2 regions of the Cupriavidus sp. FW305-F7 genome follow, and region 2 is predicted to be linked to the other one. Evidence: predicted binding sites of a transcription regulator. Region 2 holds the regulator's gene; the other holds the start of a gene.

Region 1 (7,706 bases), on a different contig from region 2:
CCACCTCGGTGACCTCGATCGATTCATCGGGCGAGGCGCTGAAGATCGCCGCGGGCAATGTCACGCTCAACGGCTTCGAACCCGAGCGCGCCACCTGGCTCGATGCCGACGTGTTCAAGACCCTGCGTGAATTCCGCGCCGAGGGTCGCCAGTTCGACCTGATCGTGCTGGACCCGCCCAAGTTCGCCCCGTCGGCGCAGCATATCGACCGCGCCGCGCGCGCCTACAAGGAAATCAACCTGGTCGGCATGCAGCTGCTGCGCCCGGGCGGGCTGCTGTTCACCTACTCGTGCTCGGGCGCGATCAGCATGGAGCTGTTTCAGAAGATCGTGGCGGGCGCGGTCACCGATGCGCGCGCCGATGCGCGCATCCTGCGGCGGCTGTCGGCGGGCACGGATCACCCGATGCTGGCCGCGTTCCCGGAAGGGGAGTACCTGAAGGGATTGCTGCTGGAAAAGGTGGCGTAGGCCAGCCAGGCCACGCCTTCACGGACGGGCAGGCGCGAGTCACGAACAAACTCTCTGAAATGCATGCCTTCGTGGCCGTGGTCGATGCCGGCAGCATTACCGAGGCGGCACGGCGGCTGGACACGACCAAGTCGGTGATCAGCCAGCGTGTGCAGATGCTGGAGCAACGGCTCGGCGCCGCGCTGCTGCAACGCGGGCGCGGTGCCGCGGCGACCGAAGCGGGGCAAGTCTTCCACGAATACTGCATGCGCATCCTGGTCGAGGTGGGCGAGGCCGAGGACGCCGTACTCGCCGCCAATACGAGCCTGCGCGGCCTTCGAGGTCGGCATGGTGCCGGCCAAGCTGCGCTACTACGCCGGGCTCGCGCTCACCGAATACGGCCGCGCCGCCGAGCCGCGGCCGGGGCGGCTGTCGCTGGTGCTGCGCGAGCCGATGGGCGTGGCCGGCATCATCGTGCCGTGGAATTCGCCGGTGGTGCTGATGGTGCGCTCGCTGGCGCTGGCACTGGCGGCGGGCTGCACGGCGGTGATCAAAGATGCCGGGGCAGACGGCGCTGACAAATGCGCTGGTGGCGCGCATCATGGCGCGCGCGCTCGAGGCGGGCACCGTGTGGATCAACAACTGGGCGTCGGTCTACGACGAATTCGAGGAGGGCGGCTACAAGCAGTCGGGGCAGGGCCGGCTCAACGGCGTGGCCGCGATCGATGACTTCGTCGAATACAAGCACATCGCGCTGGCACCGGGGTAGCGCGCAGGCTCAGCGCCACATATTCCGCATCCGGCTGGCCAGGTCCACCGGCGCCAGCGCCGGCCTTGCCGGCGCCTCGCCCGGCATCGGCGGCGGCGGCCAGGCACGGCTGTGGAAGTTGGGCATCACGCGATTCGGCAAAAAGCGCGTGCGCGACGCATACACATGCCGGTCGCCGAAGCCCACCTGCTGGTGCACGTAGAAGCGCTGCGGCACCACGATGTCCAGGTGGTCCTTGGCCCGCGTCATCGCCACATAGAGCAACCGCCGTTCTTCCTCGATCTCTTCGGTGGTGCCGGTCGCCAGGTCGCTCGGCATGCAGCCGTCGACCGCATTGAGCACGTACACCGCCTTCCACTCCTGGCCCTTGGCCGAGTGGATGGTCGACAGGATCAGGTAGTCCTCGTCGCGCGAGGGCACGCCGGATTCGTCGCTGGAGGCGCTGGGCGGGTCCAGCGTCAGCTCGGTCAGGAAGCGCTCGCGCGCGCCGTAGGTGGCGGCGATGCGCTCCAGCTGCTGCAGGTCGGCCTGGCGCGCGGCGGCATCGTCGTGCAGGCGCTCCAGGTGCGGCGCGTACCAGGCCAGCACTTGCTCGAACTCCGACGGCCACGGCGAGGTGGGCGCCATCAGCGCGCGCGCCAGCGCCAGCAGGTCGGCCCAGGCGGGCGCGGCGGCCGGCGGCGGCTCGAATTCCTCCAGCGAGAACAAGGGCTCGGTGGCCAGCGCCATCGCATCCAGCACGCGCGCCGCGGTCTTGGGGCCGATGCCGGGCAGCAGCTGCAGCGTGCGGAAGCCCGCCATGCGGTCGCGCGGGTTTTCCAGCCAGCGCACCACCGCCAGCACGTCCTTGACGTGGGTCGACTCCAGGAATTTCAGTCCGCCGAACTTCACGAACGGGATATTGCGCCGGGCCAGCTCGATCTCCACCTGCGCACTGTGGTCGGCGGCGCGGAACAGCACCGCCTGCGCCATCAGCGTCAGGCCGGCCTCGCGCCGCGCCAGCACCTGCTCGACCACGTAGCGGGCCTGGTCGGCCTCATCGTTGACCACGATCACGCCGGGCTTTTCGGCCGAGGCGCGCTCGGACCACAGGTCCTTGGTATAGCGCTCGGCCGCCAGCCCGATCACGGCGTTGGCGGCCTGCAGGATCGGCTGCGTCGAGCGGTAGTTCTGCGACAGCGTGACCTGCTGCGCGGCCGGCGTGAACTGCGCCGGGAAGTCCAGGATATTGCGGACGGTAGCGCCGCGGAAGGCGTAGATCGACTGCGCGTCGTCGCCCACCACGGTCAGGCCGCGGCCGTCCGGTCGCATGGCCAGCAGGATCGACGCCTGCAGCGCATTGGTGTCCTGGTATTCGTCGACCAGCACATGGTCGAAGCGCGCGCCCATGTCCTGCGCGATGGTGGGCTCGGCCATGGCCTGCGCCCAGTACAGCAGCAGGTCGTCATAGTCCAGCACATGCTGCTTCTGCTTGGCCTCGACATAGCCGGCGAACAAGGTGCGCAGCGCATCGGCCCACATCGCGTAGCGCGGGAACTGCTGCCTGAGCACGTCTTCCAGCAGCGCCTGGGTGTTGACCACGCGCGAGTAGATCGACAGGCAGGTTTCCTTCTTCGGGAAGCGGCTGGCGGTCTCTGACAGCCCCAGGTCGTGGCGCACCACGTGCATCAGGTCGGCGGCATCGCCGCGGTCGCTGATGGTGAAGGCGGGCGACAGGCCCAGGGTCTCGGCGTATTCGCGCAGCAGGCGCGCGCCGATGGCGTGGAAGGTGCCGGACCATTGCAGCGCCGCGCGCCCCGCGCCGGTCTGGGTGCCGAGTGCCTGGTCGACGATGCGCTCGACGCGCCGTCCCATCTCGGCCGCGGCGCGGCGCGAGAACGTCAGCAGCAGGATGCGGCGCGGATCGGCACCGGCCAGCACCAGGTGCGCGACCCGGTGCGCCAGCGTATTGGTCTTGCCCGAGCCGGCGCCGGCGATGATCAGCAGCGGCGCGTCGCTGCCGTGTTCCACCGCGGCGCGCTGCTCCGGGTTGAGCCGGGACAGGTAGGCGGGGACGTCATCGGCGTCAGGGGCCGCGAGGTCGGCGGCGGGGGCTAGGTCCAAAGTCACAGGCGGGGCTCGGGGAAGGCTCAGAAAAGGCTGGCGCCAACTGTATATCCATACAGGGATGTCGCGCAACCTGCTGCCCTGGCGATCGTGCCTAAAAACAAAAAAAGGTGCTCAATGAGCACCTTTTCGCTGCGGTTGCCGCCGGGAGCGTTACGCGGACTTTGCCAGCGCGCCATCCAGCAGCTTGTGCAGTGCATCCCACTCGGGCTCGCCCACATAGCGCTTCAGGATGCGGCCGTCCTTGTCTACCACGAAGGTGGTCGGCGTCAGCTGCACATTGCCGAAGGCCTTGGCCGCGGCGCCGTCGGAATCCATGGCCACCTTGAACGGCAGGCCGCGCGTCTTGGCGTAGTTCATCACATACATGGGCGGGTCGTAGTTCATCGCCACGGCGACGAATTCCAGCCCCTTGCCCTTGAACTGCTCATAGGTGCGGACCATGTCCGGCATTTCCTTGACGCAGGTGGCGCAGCTGGTGGCCCAGAAGTTGATCATGTAGACCTTGCCCTTGAGGTCGGCGGTGCTGACCTTCTCGCCCGACAGCAGCGTGAAGGTGGCCGCCGGGGCCGTATTGGCCGGCGACAGCGCGCGGTAGCCGAACCAGCCCAGCAGCGCGAGCACGACTACGGCCACGACGATGGGCCAGGGCTTGCGGGAGGTTTTGATGGCAGGGGCAGCAGTGGTCATGGAATCCGGGTCAGGCAGGTTCGGGTCAGCATTGGGACATTCTAATGCCGCGGGCGTTCGCGCGCTGCGCGGGGCCGGGCTGCGGCAATCTGCCGCAAGCGCGCCAATCCGTTCAGCGCCGGGTGGCGATGGCGGCGCGTGCCTGGTCCAGCGCCTGTTCCAGGTAGGCGCCGTAGAAATCCGGCTGCATGCCGCGCAGCGGGCCGGCGGCGGCGCGGCCCTGGCGGTCCAGGAACAGCACCGTGGGCGCCACCCGCACCTGGTGCGCCCGCGCCCACGCGCGCGCGGTAGTCAGGCTGCCGTCGGCATCGCGCAGCGGGGTGTCGGAGGTCATGTCGAGTTCGCGCACGGCAATCTCGCCGGCGGCGGCCTGCGGGCCGAGGTAGTTGCGGCGCACGGCATCGCAATAGCTGCAGCCCGGCATCGACACCAGCACCACCAGCGGCTCGCCGCGGCGCGCGGCCTCGGTGCCGTGGGCGGCGAGGTCGGTGGCCGGCGGCAGATGAGCGGGGCTGGCGGCGGCGGGCATGCTGGTTGCGGCTGCCAGCAACGCGCTCGCGGCCACCCAGCGCAGGCTGGTGGTGGCAAAGACGTGGCGGGCGATGCGGGCGGCAGGCATGGCAGGAACGTGGGGGCAGGGGGTAGTGGGAGCGGCGCGGCAAGCACTGGCGCGCCGCTTTCGGGATAATACCGGTTTCCGCCCGCAGGCGATGGCGCCCGCCAGCGCCGCCCGCAGCCTGTGCGCGCCGTCCCCCCATGGATTCCCGATGCGTCTTGTGCCGCCTCCGCCGAGCTTTCCTGCCGCTGTCCGCCGGCCGCTGCTGTGCTGTGCCGCCGTGCTGGCATTCGCCCTGTGCGCCTGTTCGCCGCGCTATGACTGGCGCACCATCCAGTCTGGCGAGGGCGCCTATGCCGCGCTCTATCCGGGCAAGCCCACCAGCGCCGCGCGCGACGTGACCATTGCCGGGCGCAAGCTGCCGATGACGATGGAAGCCGCGCGCGTCGACGACACGCTCTTCGCCGTGGGCGTGGTGACGCTGCCCGCCGATGACGAAGCCCTGCGGCGCGAGGCGCTGGCGGCGATGCAGGCCGGCCTGCTGGCCAACCTTGGCACGCCGTCGGGCGAGCCGCGCGCGCGGCCGGTCACCATGATGAGTGCCGACCGTCCGGGCCGCCCGCTTGCCGGCGTGGAAGTGCAGGCCAGCGGGGTGTCGCCGCAGGACCAGTCGCCGCGCCGGCTGACGGCGCGCTTGGTGGCCGTGGGTACGCGCGCGTACCAGGCGGTGGTGCTGGAATCGGGCGATGCCGCGCGCGACGCGCGCCAGGCCGAGCAGGTGGAGCAGTTCCTGGGCGGCTTCCACCCGTTCTGACGCGCCGCGCCGCAGGAAAAATTGTTTGTGCCGTGGCTGCGGGATCGTGGCCCCGGCATCGTTGTCGTCAAAGGAGAGTAGGGATGCGTTGGGAAGTGTGGTTGGCTTATTTCGCTGCGTGCTGGGTGATCGCCGTGTCGCCGGGGTCGGGCGCGGTGCTGTCGATGAGCCATGGGCTCTCATATGGGCTGCGCAGGACCACCACCACCATCTTCGGTCTGCAGGCCGGGCTGGTGATCGTGCTGCTGGTGGCGGGCGGCGGGCTGGGCGCGCTGCTGCTGGCCTCGGAGCAGGCTTTCATGGTGGTCAAGACGATTGGCGCGCTGTACCTGATCTACCTCGGCGTGCAGCAATGGCGCGCGAAGATGGAGAGCGGGGCGGACCAGGGTGGCAGCGCCGCCCCCGTGCGCGTGGCGGTGATGAGCCGGCGCCGGCGCTTTGCCACCGGCCTGCTGACCAATGTGACCAACCCCAAGGGCATCATCTTCATGGTCGCGGTGCTGCCGCAGTTCATCGATCCCAACCGGCCGCTGGCGCTGCAGCTGGCGATCCTGGCCGCCACCATGTGCTGCGTGGACCTGGTGGTGATGCATGGCTATGCGCTGCTGGCTTCGCGCATGCAGGGGCTGTTCCGCAATGCGCGCGCGGTGCGCTGGCAGAACCGCTTCTTTGGCAGCGTGCTGATGGCGGTGGGCGCGGCGCTGTTCTTCGTGCGCCGGCAACACGCCTGAGCAGGACTTGCATCATTACTGGCGCGCACCGGCCGGGTTTGCTTCAATGAGGAGGAAACCCGGCCACGGAGACCCCGCATGCCCGCCTTGCCGAACCCCCGCGCCGTTGCGCGCCTGCAGCCGCGCCATACCGTGCCCCCGGTCGAAGAGCCCGGGCCGCCGGGCATCCCCCCGGACTTGCCGTTGCCGCCAGAGGAAGACCCGACCCCGCCCCCGGTCGAGCCGCCGGTGGCCGGGCATGCGGGGCGCTACGGCGTCAGTTCGTAGAAGTCGTTCAGGTAGTACGTGTCGGTCAGTTCGACCGGCTGGTCGTCATGGGTGTAGCCGGTGCGCCGGATGTGCAGCAGCGGCTCGCCCGGCTCGATGCCCAGTCGTGCGGCCAGCTCCTCAGTTGCCACGATCGCGCGCAGCTTCTCGGTGACGCGCAGCACCGGCTTGCCGATCCGCTCCAGGTAGGCGTACAGCGATTCGCCGATGGCGCTGGCGTCGGGCAGCACGGCCAGCGCCAGCGTGGTCACATCCATCCAGAAAATCTGCCCGTCGGCCTTGCGCAGGCGGGTCAGCCTGACGATCTCATCGGCGTCCGGCAGTGCCAGCGCCGCGGCCTCCTGCGTCGTGGCGCGGCGGCGTTCGAACGCCACCAGATCGCTGGCCGGCGTCATGCCGCGCCGGCGCGCCAGTTCGCTGAAGTTGTCCAGCCGCGCCGTCTTCGGCTCAGGGCGCGGCGATAAAGTGCCCGCGCCGCGGCTGCGCGTGATCGCGCCTTCCTCCGCCAGCACCTGCAGGGCGCGGCGGGCCGTGACGCGTGAAATCCCCAGGGGATCGGCGATGACACCGCCCACATCGCCTTCGGCCATGCGGCTGACGGACACGCGGCCGCCTTCGAGCGCGCCCTGCAAGCCATGCCCACCTGGCCCCCCGCCGCCGCAGCCGTGCGCGGCTGCGGTCGACCTTCCCCATCGGCCACAACAACGACGGCCGCGCCGGTGGATACCGTCTGCCTATCCAGGAGTCATTGATCATGAAACGCGTTGCTCTGACGGCGCTGCTCGCAGCGTCGGCCGGGGGCGCCTGCGCCCAGTCCGCCGGCACCGGCATCACCTTGTACGGCCGCGCCGTGGCCGGCCTCGACTAGGTCAACGGCATCGCCCGCCCGGGCGGCGACGTGGACACCTTCCGCTTCGGCAGCAACCAGTACGGCGTCAGCTTCTGGGGCATGCGCGGTGCCGAGGACCTTGGCGGCGGACTGCGCGGGGTCTTCAACCTGGAGGGCATGATCACCTCCGGCACCGGGCGCTACGATCCGCTATTCAACCGGCGCGCGCAAGTGGGCCTGGCCAGCAACGACTGGGGCACGCTGCTGCTGGGCCGGGCCATGAGCCTGACCGATGACGAGAGCGGCGCGATCGACCCGATGGGCCTGCAGGCCAGTTCGGTCGCCACCCTGGTCTATGGCCGCAACTGGGGCGCGCGCCTCAATGCCGCGACCTACAACTCGCCGGTGTGGGGCGGGCTGAGTGTGCGCGCGCAGGCCGGCAGCGACGGCATGGCGGGCAGCTTCAACAGCGGCAAGCAGCTGAGCGCGGCCATCAAG
Region 2 (7,706 bases):
GTCGTTGTCGAAGAAAGCCGGGCCGCCGCTGAAGTTGTCGAACTTCGTGAACTGGCCCAGGAAGGTCAGGCGCACCGTGCCGATCGGGCCGTTACGCTGCTTGCCGATAATGATCTCGGCCGTGCCCTTGTCCTGGGAGTCCGCGTTATAGACCTCGTCGCGGTAGATGAACAGGATCACGTCGGCATCCTGTTCGATAGCGCCGGATTCGCGCAGGTCGGACATCACCGGACGCTTGTTGGGGCGCTGTTCCAGGCTTCGGTTCAGCTGCGACAGTGCAATCACCGGGCAGTTGAGTTCCTTGGCCAGGCCCTTGAGCGAACGGGAAATTTCGGAAATTTCCGTGGCGCGGTTCTCGCCGCCGCCGGAACCTGACATCAGCTGAAGGTAATCGATGATGATCAGGCCAAGCTGCCCGCACTGGCGCGCCAGGCGCCGCGAACGGGCACGCAGCTCCATCGGGTTCAGCGCCGGCGTTTCGTCGATGAACAGCTGGGTGTCGTTCATGCGCTGGATCGCATGCGTCAGCCGCGGCCAGTCTTCATCCAGCAGGCGGCCCGTGCGCAGCCGGTGCTGGTCGAGGCGGCCGACCGAGCCGAGCATACGCATGGCCAGCTGGGTGCCCGCCATTTCCATCGAGAACACTGCCACCGGCAAGCCCTGCTCCACCGCCACGTGCTCGCCGATGTTCAGCGAGAACGCGGTCTTGCCCATCGACGGGCGGCCGGCCACGATGACCAGGTCGCCCGGCTGCATGCCGCTGGTCATCTTGTCCAGGTCGATGAAGCCGGTCGGGACGCCGGTGACGTCGGTGGTGGAATCGCGGTGATACAGCTCGTCGATGCGCTCGACCACCTGGGTCAGCAGCGGCTGGATTTCCTGGAAACCCTTCTGGCCGCGCGAGCCTTCTTCGGCAATCGCAAAGACCTTGGATTCGGCCTCATCCAGCAGTTCGCGCACCTCGCGGCCCTTGGGCGCAAACGCGGCCGAGGCGATATCGTCGGCCGCCGTCACCAGCTTGCGCAGCACCGAGCGCTCACGCACGATCTCGGCGTAGCGGCGGATATTGGCCGCGCTGGGCGTGTTCTGCGCCAGCGAATTCAGGTAGGCCAGCCCGCCCACCTCCTCGGCCTTGCCAGCCACCTGCAGCATTTCATAGACCGTGATCACGTCGGCCGGCTTGGTGGCCGAGATCAACCGGGCGATGCTCTGGAAGATCATCCGGTGGTCAAAACGGTAGAAATCCGCCTCGGAGATGAAGTCCGCAATGCGGTCCCAGGCGGCGTTGTCCAGCAGCAGGCCACCCAGCACCGATTGCTCGGCTTCGATGGAATGCGGCGGGACCTTGAGGTTCTCGAGTTGGGGGTCGGCGACAGGCGCGTTCATGGGGAGGGATTATACCGGCGGGTGGACGCACTTCGCCGTACATTTGGCGACCGGGCCTGCAATGACAAGCGAACAACAAAAAAGGCAGGAGCCAGGGCTCCTGCCTTTCTTGCTTGCAGTGCTTGCGGTGCTTCAGCCGGCGCAGCGCGCCGGCGAGGCGGCACGTCCTTAGACGCTCTCGCCCACGACCGACACGGTCACGTCGACCACGACGTCCGTGTGCAGCGCGACGCTGACCGGGTGGTCGCCCACCATCTTCAGCGGGCCGTTCGGCATGCGAACCTGGGCCTTTTCCAGCTTGAAGCCTTGGCCAGCCAGGGCTTCAGCGATGTCGGCGTTGGTCACGGAACCGAACAGGCGGCCGTCCACACCCGACTTCTGGCTGATCTGTACCGTCAGGCCGTTCAGCTTCTCGCCTTCGGCTTGCGCGGCGGCCAGCTTCTCGGCAGCGGCCTTTTCCAGCTCGGCGCGCTTGACTTCGAATTCGGCGATCGCGGTTTGCGTAGCGCGGCGGGCCTTCTTGCCCGGGATCAGGAAGTTACGGGCGTAACCGTCCTTCACCTTGACGATGTCACCCAGGTTGCCCAGGTTGACGACTTTTTCCAGCAGAATAATTTGCATCGCATTCTCTCCTTAACGGACCTAGGGCCTGATCAGTTCTTGTGCAGGTCGGTGTACGGCATCAGCGCGAGGAAACGCGCACGCTTGATGGCCGTATCCAGCTGACGCTGATAGTGAGCCTTAGTACCGGTCAGGCGGGCCGGCGTGATCTTGCCGTTGTCGCCGATGAAGTCCTTCAGGGTGTCCAGATCCTTGTAGTCGATCTGTTCCACGCCAGCCACGGTGAAGCGGCAGAAGCGCTTGCGCTTGAACAGCGGGTTCTGTTGCTGGAAGCGCTTCTTGTTCTTGTTGTCACGTTTGACGAATGCCATGATTCAATCCTTTTCGAATGCTTTACATCCAGTGATGTGAAAGACGAGAGCCTTGCTGTTGCGGTGCCTGCGGGCCAGGAATCCTTCACAGTCGAGCAGCGTGCCGAGCGGCAACCGCTCCAGACGCTGGCCAACCTGTCCGATCCCCATCGCTGCGATTGCAAACTCGACCTGCCGCGGCGTTTGCGCCTCGACGGCCTCGCCGCTGTACTGCAGGATGCAGTTCACGACGGGGACCCCGGCCGGGGTATAGCGCAGGGCATCGCGTTCCGCCAGGGTGGCGGCAAGCCGAAGCTGGTTCAACGCGGGGCCTCTTGCTGGTTGCAATCCATGCTGCCATGGCTGACGCTGTCAGCCATGGCACGCACCGCAGTCCGCACTCAGGCGGCCTGGCCTTCGGTGGTCGTTTGCGCGGCCTTGCGGGCTTCTTCGCGCTGCACTTCCTTCATCATCGGCGAAGGTGCAGTCTCGGCCTTCTTGGTCTGCACGATCAGGTGGCGCAGGACGGCGTCGTTGAACTTGAACGCGTGTTCCAGTTCAGCCAGCGTTTCCTTGCCGCATTCGATGTTCAGGCAAACGTAGTGAGCCTTGGCCAGCTTCTGGATCATGTAAGCCATCTGGCGACGGCCCCAGTCTTCCACGCGGTGAACGTTGCCGTTCTGCGAGGTCACGAGCTGCTTGTAGCGCTCGATCATGGCCGGCACTTGTTCGCTCTGGTCCGGGTGGACGATGAAGACGATTTCGTAATGACGCATTGACGCTCCTTTTGGATTAGCCACCCGGGCGTCACGAGTCCGGTGTGGCAAGGTTGAATAGCCTTACATTATAGCGCGCGTATCGGCAAGTGCGCAAGCCGCTGTTTACACAGGCAAATCAGGCGTTGGCAATCAAGGCCTGCAGCCTCGCCGGATCCCGCGCCAGCCCTGCGTCGGCTGCTAGCGCCATGGCCAGCAGCACGCGCGCCTTATAGGGATTGAGGTCCGTTGCGGAAACAAAAGCCCCATCCGCCGGGCTGAGCTGGGGCGGAATCGCCACATGGCCGGCCCCGGTGCGGGAACTGCGCACCACGGCCACACCCGCGGCAGCGGCATCGGCCAGCGCCTCGGCCAGCACCTCATGCACCGAGCCATTGCCAGCGGCAGCCACCACCAGTCCGGCGACGCCCGCGCGGACCAGCGCATCCACAGCCACCCTGCCCGGCTGGGCGTAGCTGGCCACGATCTCCACCACCGGCCACGCCGTCGGCATCGGCCCAATCACCCAGGCCGCGCGCGGCGCGCGCGCGAAGCGCACGTAGTCATCCTGCACGAAACCCAGCGGCCCGCAGGCCGAGACAAAGGCATCGACCGCCGACGTGTGGGCCTTGGCCACATCCCGCGCAGCGTGGATCTGCTGGTTCAGCACCACCAGCACACCCTTGCCGCGCGCATCGGGATGAGCGGCCACGCGCACCGCATCCAGCAGGTTCAGCGGGCCATCGGCCGACAGCGACGTCGATGGCCGCATTGCCGCCGTCATCACCACGGGCACCGGACACGATTGCGTCAGGTGCAGCGCCATCGCGGTTTCTTCCAGTGTATCGGTGCCGTGCGTGATCACGATGCCGGCCACGTCGGGCTGCGCGGACCAGTGCTCAACCCGCGCCGCCAGCGTTTGCCAGAGCATGAAGGTCATGTCTTTGCTGTCGACCTGGGCCACCTGCTCGGCTTCGATGCGGGCCGCCGACTGCAGCGCGGGCACCGCTGCCAGCAACGACGACACCGGCACGGTCGCCGCCTGGTAGCGAGCGCTGCTGGCGGAGTTGCCGGCCGCGCCAGCGATGGTGCCGCCGGTGGCAAGTACGACGATGCGAGGCAATTGGGTCATGGAGGCGTGCAAAGAAAGTGGGAAAACAGGAATGCCGATTGTAACGGGCGCGCCCCGCCTCGCCGCGGGCCCGCGCTGGCGATCCACAAATCCATCCATGCGACACGCCCCAAAAATTCTGCTTGCGCTCAGGCCGATACTGTATAAAATCACAGCATACTGTTTAAACATACAGTGCCTGGCCAGCCGGATGCAGGATAAAGGATCGACCGATCCCTTACCCGGAATCCCCGCGGCCCCGCACGGAATGGCGATCCCATGGCGACCCTGACACCCCGGCAGCAGCAGATTTTCGATCTGATCCGCAACACGATCCGCCGCACCGGCTTTCCGCCCACGCGCGCCGAAATCGCCGCAGAATTCGGCTTCTCATCGCCCAATGCCGCAGAAGAACACCTGAGGGCGCTGGCACGCAAGGGCGTGATCGAATTGACCCCGGGCGCCTCACGCGGCATCCGCCTGAAGGTGGCACGCAGCGATTCGGAAATGCCTGACCAGTTTTCGTTGCCGATGGCCGGCGTGATGCAGCTGACGCTGCCGCTGGTGGGCCGCGTTGCTGCCGGCAGCCCGATACTCGCCGCCGAGCATATCGACCGCCAGTACCAGGTCGACGCCTCGGTCTTCGACGAACGCCCCGATTACCTGCTGCGCGTGCGCGGCCTGAGCATGCGCGATGCCGGCATCCTCGATGGCGACCTGCTGGCCGTGCGCCGCGCCAGCGAAGCCGCCAACGGCAAGATCGTGGTGGCGCGCCTGGGTGATGACGTGACCGTCAAGCGCCTGCAGCGGCGCGGTGGCCATATCGAACTGATCGCAGAAAACCCGGACTTCACCAACATCATCGTGGAGCCTGGCGAGGAGTTCTCGCTGGAAGGCATCGCCGTCGGTCTGATCCGATCTTCCGGCTTCTAGCCGGGCACCGCAGGCAGCGAGCCTGCGCGGGCCCACCCGCTTCCATTGCTTTGCAGACGCCACCCGGCTTGCCGGGTGTTGACCCCGCTTTGCCCAAAAGAGGTGCCACCATGCCGCAAATCCACCAAGTCGCCGCCCGTCGCCCGGTCAAGCCCGTGCCGTTCCGCCAGAGCAAGGGCGTACGCGTCTACCAGGGTACGCAGCGCCGCACCATGGTCGGCAGCATGGCGGCGATCTGCCGCATGCTTGAACTCGAAACCGCCGAAAAGCTGGCTGCCTGAACCCTGCGGGCGCAGCCCGCGTAGCCGTGGGCCCCGCCCTCAGCTACGCACACACGCCTTGGCTTCGGCTTCCAGCTCCTGCGGCGTCAGCTGCGGGAACCACGTATCGCTCTTGCGCAGTTCCAGAGCCGTACCATCCGGCTTCGCCGTCAGCGAAATCAGATAGGCGTATCGGTATTCACCCCCAGACGTGGTCTGGCCGATGCGGATCTCAGTCTGGTTCTTCGCCGGATAGTTGATGACCGCGGCGTCATCGCCCAGATTGTTGCGCAGGCATTTCGCAACATCGCCCATCGTTGCTGGCGTGAACAAGCGCATGGGCGCACGCGCGCGAATGTCCTTTTCAGAAGTACCGGTGGCACACCCTGCCACCATGGCTGCCATCGCTACGCCAATCACTGCCGCTCGAACAGACATACCATCCCCGGGGAATGCAAAACGGCGCCCTCGCGAGGCGCCGTTCTGGAAAATGCTTTGGGGTGGCTGATGGGACTCGAACCCACGACGACAGGAATCACAATCCTGGACTCTACCAACTGAGCTACAGCCACCGTAGAAGTCATCAGCGCGTTACGTTGCTGATCGACGAAAACCAAGATTATACAAACAGTTTTCCGGAATGGCTAGTATCCGGCACAATTTTTTTTAGATAAAAGCTCAGGTTCGGGACGGGCTCCACTTTGCCTCAAGCAGCACTGCCTGCTTGATGGCCTCGACGGTCTCGGCTTCGGTATCGAACTGCCCCAACAGGCGGCGCGACTTGCCGTTCAGCACGGCTTCCTGCAACGCCTTGCCCGCGGCTTCCGAAGTGCCGGGGTGCCAGCAGTAGCGTGCCGTCCATTTGCCGTCCTGCAGTTGCTCGGCAACCCAGACCACCCTGAAGTCTTCATAGACAACACCGAACGGCGCTTCGTTTTCCACGTTTGCTCTTTCCACGCTGCCCCCCCTGCCGGCATCGGTCCGCATGCCATGCCTTGTCTCGCCTGGGGCAAATGCGAGGGATCGTATCACGGCCGCCGACCAGGGCGCCCGGCCCGGCTGGCACCTTCGCGCATGCCGTCGATCGCTCGCGGAAATATGCTGTGCACAGCCCCTACCTCTGCAGGGTTCATGCCGCAAATGCGCGAAGCGATACTTGTGCCTGAGGGACATTGACCCCCCTCGACCTTCCCGTCAGGCGGCCCGCCCCATCGGGCCGCCTGCCTCTTTTTGGCCACCCTGCCCGCTCATTGCCGTGGCGCCAGCACCTGGCGATGGAACCTCGCGAGCGTATGCGAGCCCAATCGACGTCATCGACAAAATCGACACGTCAACGAACGCAGGGAACGGGAATGCAAATCAAGTGTAGATGGCCTGCGCGAATTCTTGCGCTGACAGTATTGGCGGCCTTGCTCGGCGGATGTGCTGGCGGCGGGGTCGACGGCAGGGAATCCAGCATCACGACATACGGCACGCTGGACGTAGGCATCAGCCATACGCGCTAGCCTGCCAGCGTGACCGATGGAACTCTTTACGAGGGCGACCGTCTAATTCCCTCGTCTGGCGCATGCAATGCGAGCGCGCAAAAAAAGAGTCCGCAGCGCGGACTCTTAAATTTAGCGATCTCAAATGCCCTGAAGGCGGTTGCACTGTAACTGTCATCCCGGCAATGCACCATACGGGTAAACGAAGAGCAACAAGCCTGGCGTAGCAGCAAGAAAGCGCCGACAAAAAAAAGCCCGCCGAAGCGGGCTAATAATCAGTTGAAGAAAGCCCTGTATTCGAGGGCAGGCACAGTGTATGGAAGTGCCCTGCCTCAGCGAATTAGGGGAATCCCTTTCCTGGCGCCGGTTTCCGGGCGATCAGGCATTGCAAGTGCGGCGCGCGGTACCCCCGCGCAGCCATGCACATTTTCACGATTTGAAGTTAGAACGCGGCCTCGGCAGTGCGCGCGCGGGCCACGCTCGCTTACGCGGCAAGTGGCTCTTGTGTCTGCGGCCGCAAGTGCGCGCGCGCCTCTTCGAACAATGCATTCACATCGGCACGCGTGCGTGCCGCATTCATGCGCTTGGCATCCGACAGCACGCGGCGCCAGCCGCGCCCGCCCGCAATTCCACGATGCAGGCCGAGCATGTGGCGCGTGACCGCACCCATATATCCACCCCGCTCCACCAGGTCGCCGATATAGCGCTGCATCGCCAGTTCGACGTCGAGCCGCGACGGCGTCGGCGCACTCGCATCGCCATAGAAGCGCGCATCCATTTCGGCCAATACATAGGGCTGATGGTATGCCTCGCGACCGATCATCACGCCATCGACGTGCTCGAGGTGGGCCGCCATCTCGTCATAG

What was found. The regulator LexA, encoded in region 2, represses DNA repair genes until DNA is damaged. The targets are predictions, from matches to a motif close to ACTGTATNNNNATACAGT.
Region 1: the regulator LexA is predicted to act here: its motif matches at 3,364-3,381, upstream of AC3WL8_RS15720 (ATP-dependent helicase).

What each region holds. Positions count from the first base shown of each region.
Region 1 covers NZ_JBYSYC010000014.1:156,400-164,105, forward strand. The annotation lists gene AC3WL8_RS15700 (class I SAM-dependent rRNA methyltransferase) at 1-467, shown strand, start outside; partial or broken gene AC3WL8_RS15705 (helix-turn-helix domain-containing protein) at 527-634, shown strand; partial or broken gene AC3WL8_RS15710 (aldehyde dehydrogenase family protein) at 795-947, shown strand; gene AC3WL8_RS15715 (aldehyde dehydrogenase family protein) at 1,003-1,215, shown strand; gene AC3WL8_RS15720 (ATP-dependent helicase) at 1,225-3,324, opposite strand; gene AC3WL8_RS15725 (TlpA disulfide reductase family protein) at 3,475-4,011, opposite strand; gene AC3WL8_RS15730 (SoxW family protein) at 4,124-4,630, opposite strand; gene AC3WL8_RS15735 (hypothetical protein) at 4,779-5,381, shown strand; gene AC3WL8_RS15740 (LysE family transporter) at 5,465-6,112, shown strand; gene AC3WL8_RS15745 (hypothetical protein) at 6,191-6,379, shown strand; gene AC3WL8_RS15750 (GntR family transcriptional regulator) at 6,361-7,011, opposite strand; gene AC3WL8_RS15755 (porin) at 7,278-7,706, shown strand, end outside.
Region 2 covers NZ_JBYSYC010000031.1:87,633-95,338, forward strand. The annotation lists gene AC3WL8_RS25960 (replicative DNA helicase) at 1-1,386, opposite strand, end outside; gene rplI (50S ribosomal protein L9) at 1,555-2,007, opposite strand; gene rpsR (30S ribosomal protein S18) at 2,040-2,318, opposite strand; gene priB (primosomal replication protein N) at 2,322-2,621, opposite strand; gene rpsF (30S ribosomal protein S6) at 2,699-3,073, opposite strand; gene AC3WL8_RS25985 (asparaginase) at 3,192-4,184, opposite strand; gene lexA (transcriptional repressor LexA) at 4,443-5,096, shown strand; gene AC3WL8_RS25995 (hypothetical protein) at 5,207-5,377, shown strand; gene AC3WL8_RS26000 (hypothetical protein) at 5,417-5,794, opposite strand; tRNA gene AC3WL8_RS26005 (tRNA-His) at 5,853-5,928, opposite strand; gene AC3WL8_RS26010 (hypothetical protein) at 6,035-6,343, opposite strand; gene dusA (tRNA dihydrouridine(20/20a) synthase DusA) at 7,325-7,706, opposite strand, start outside.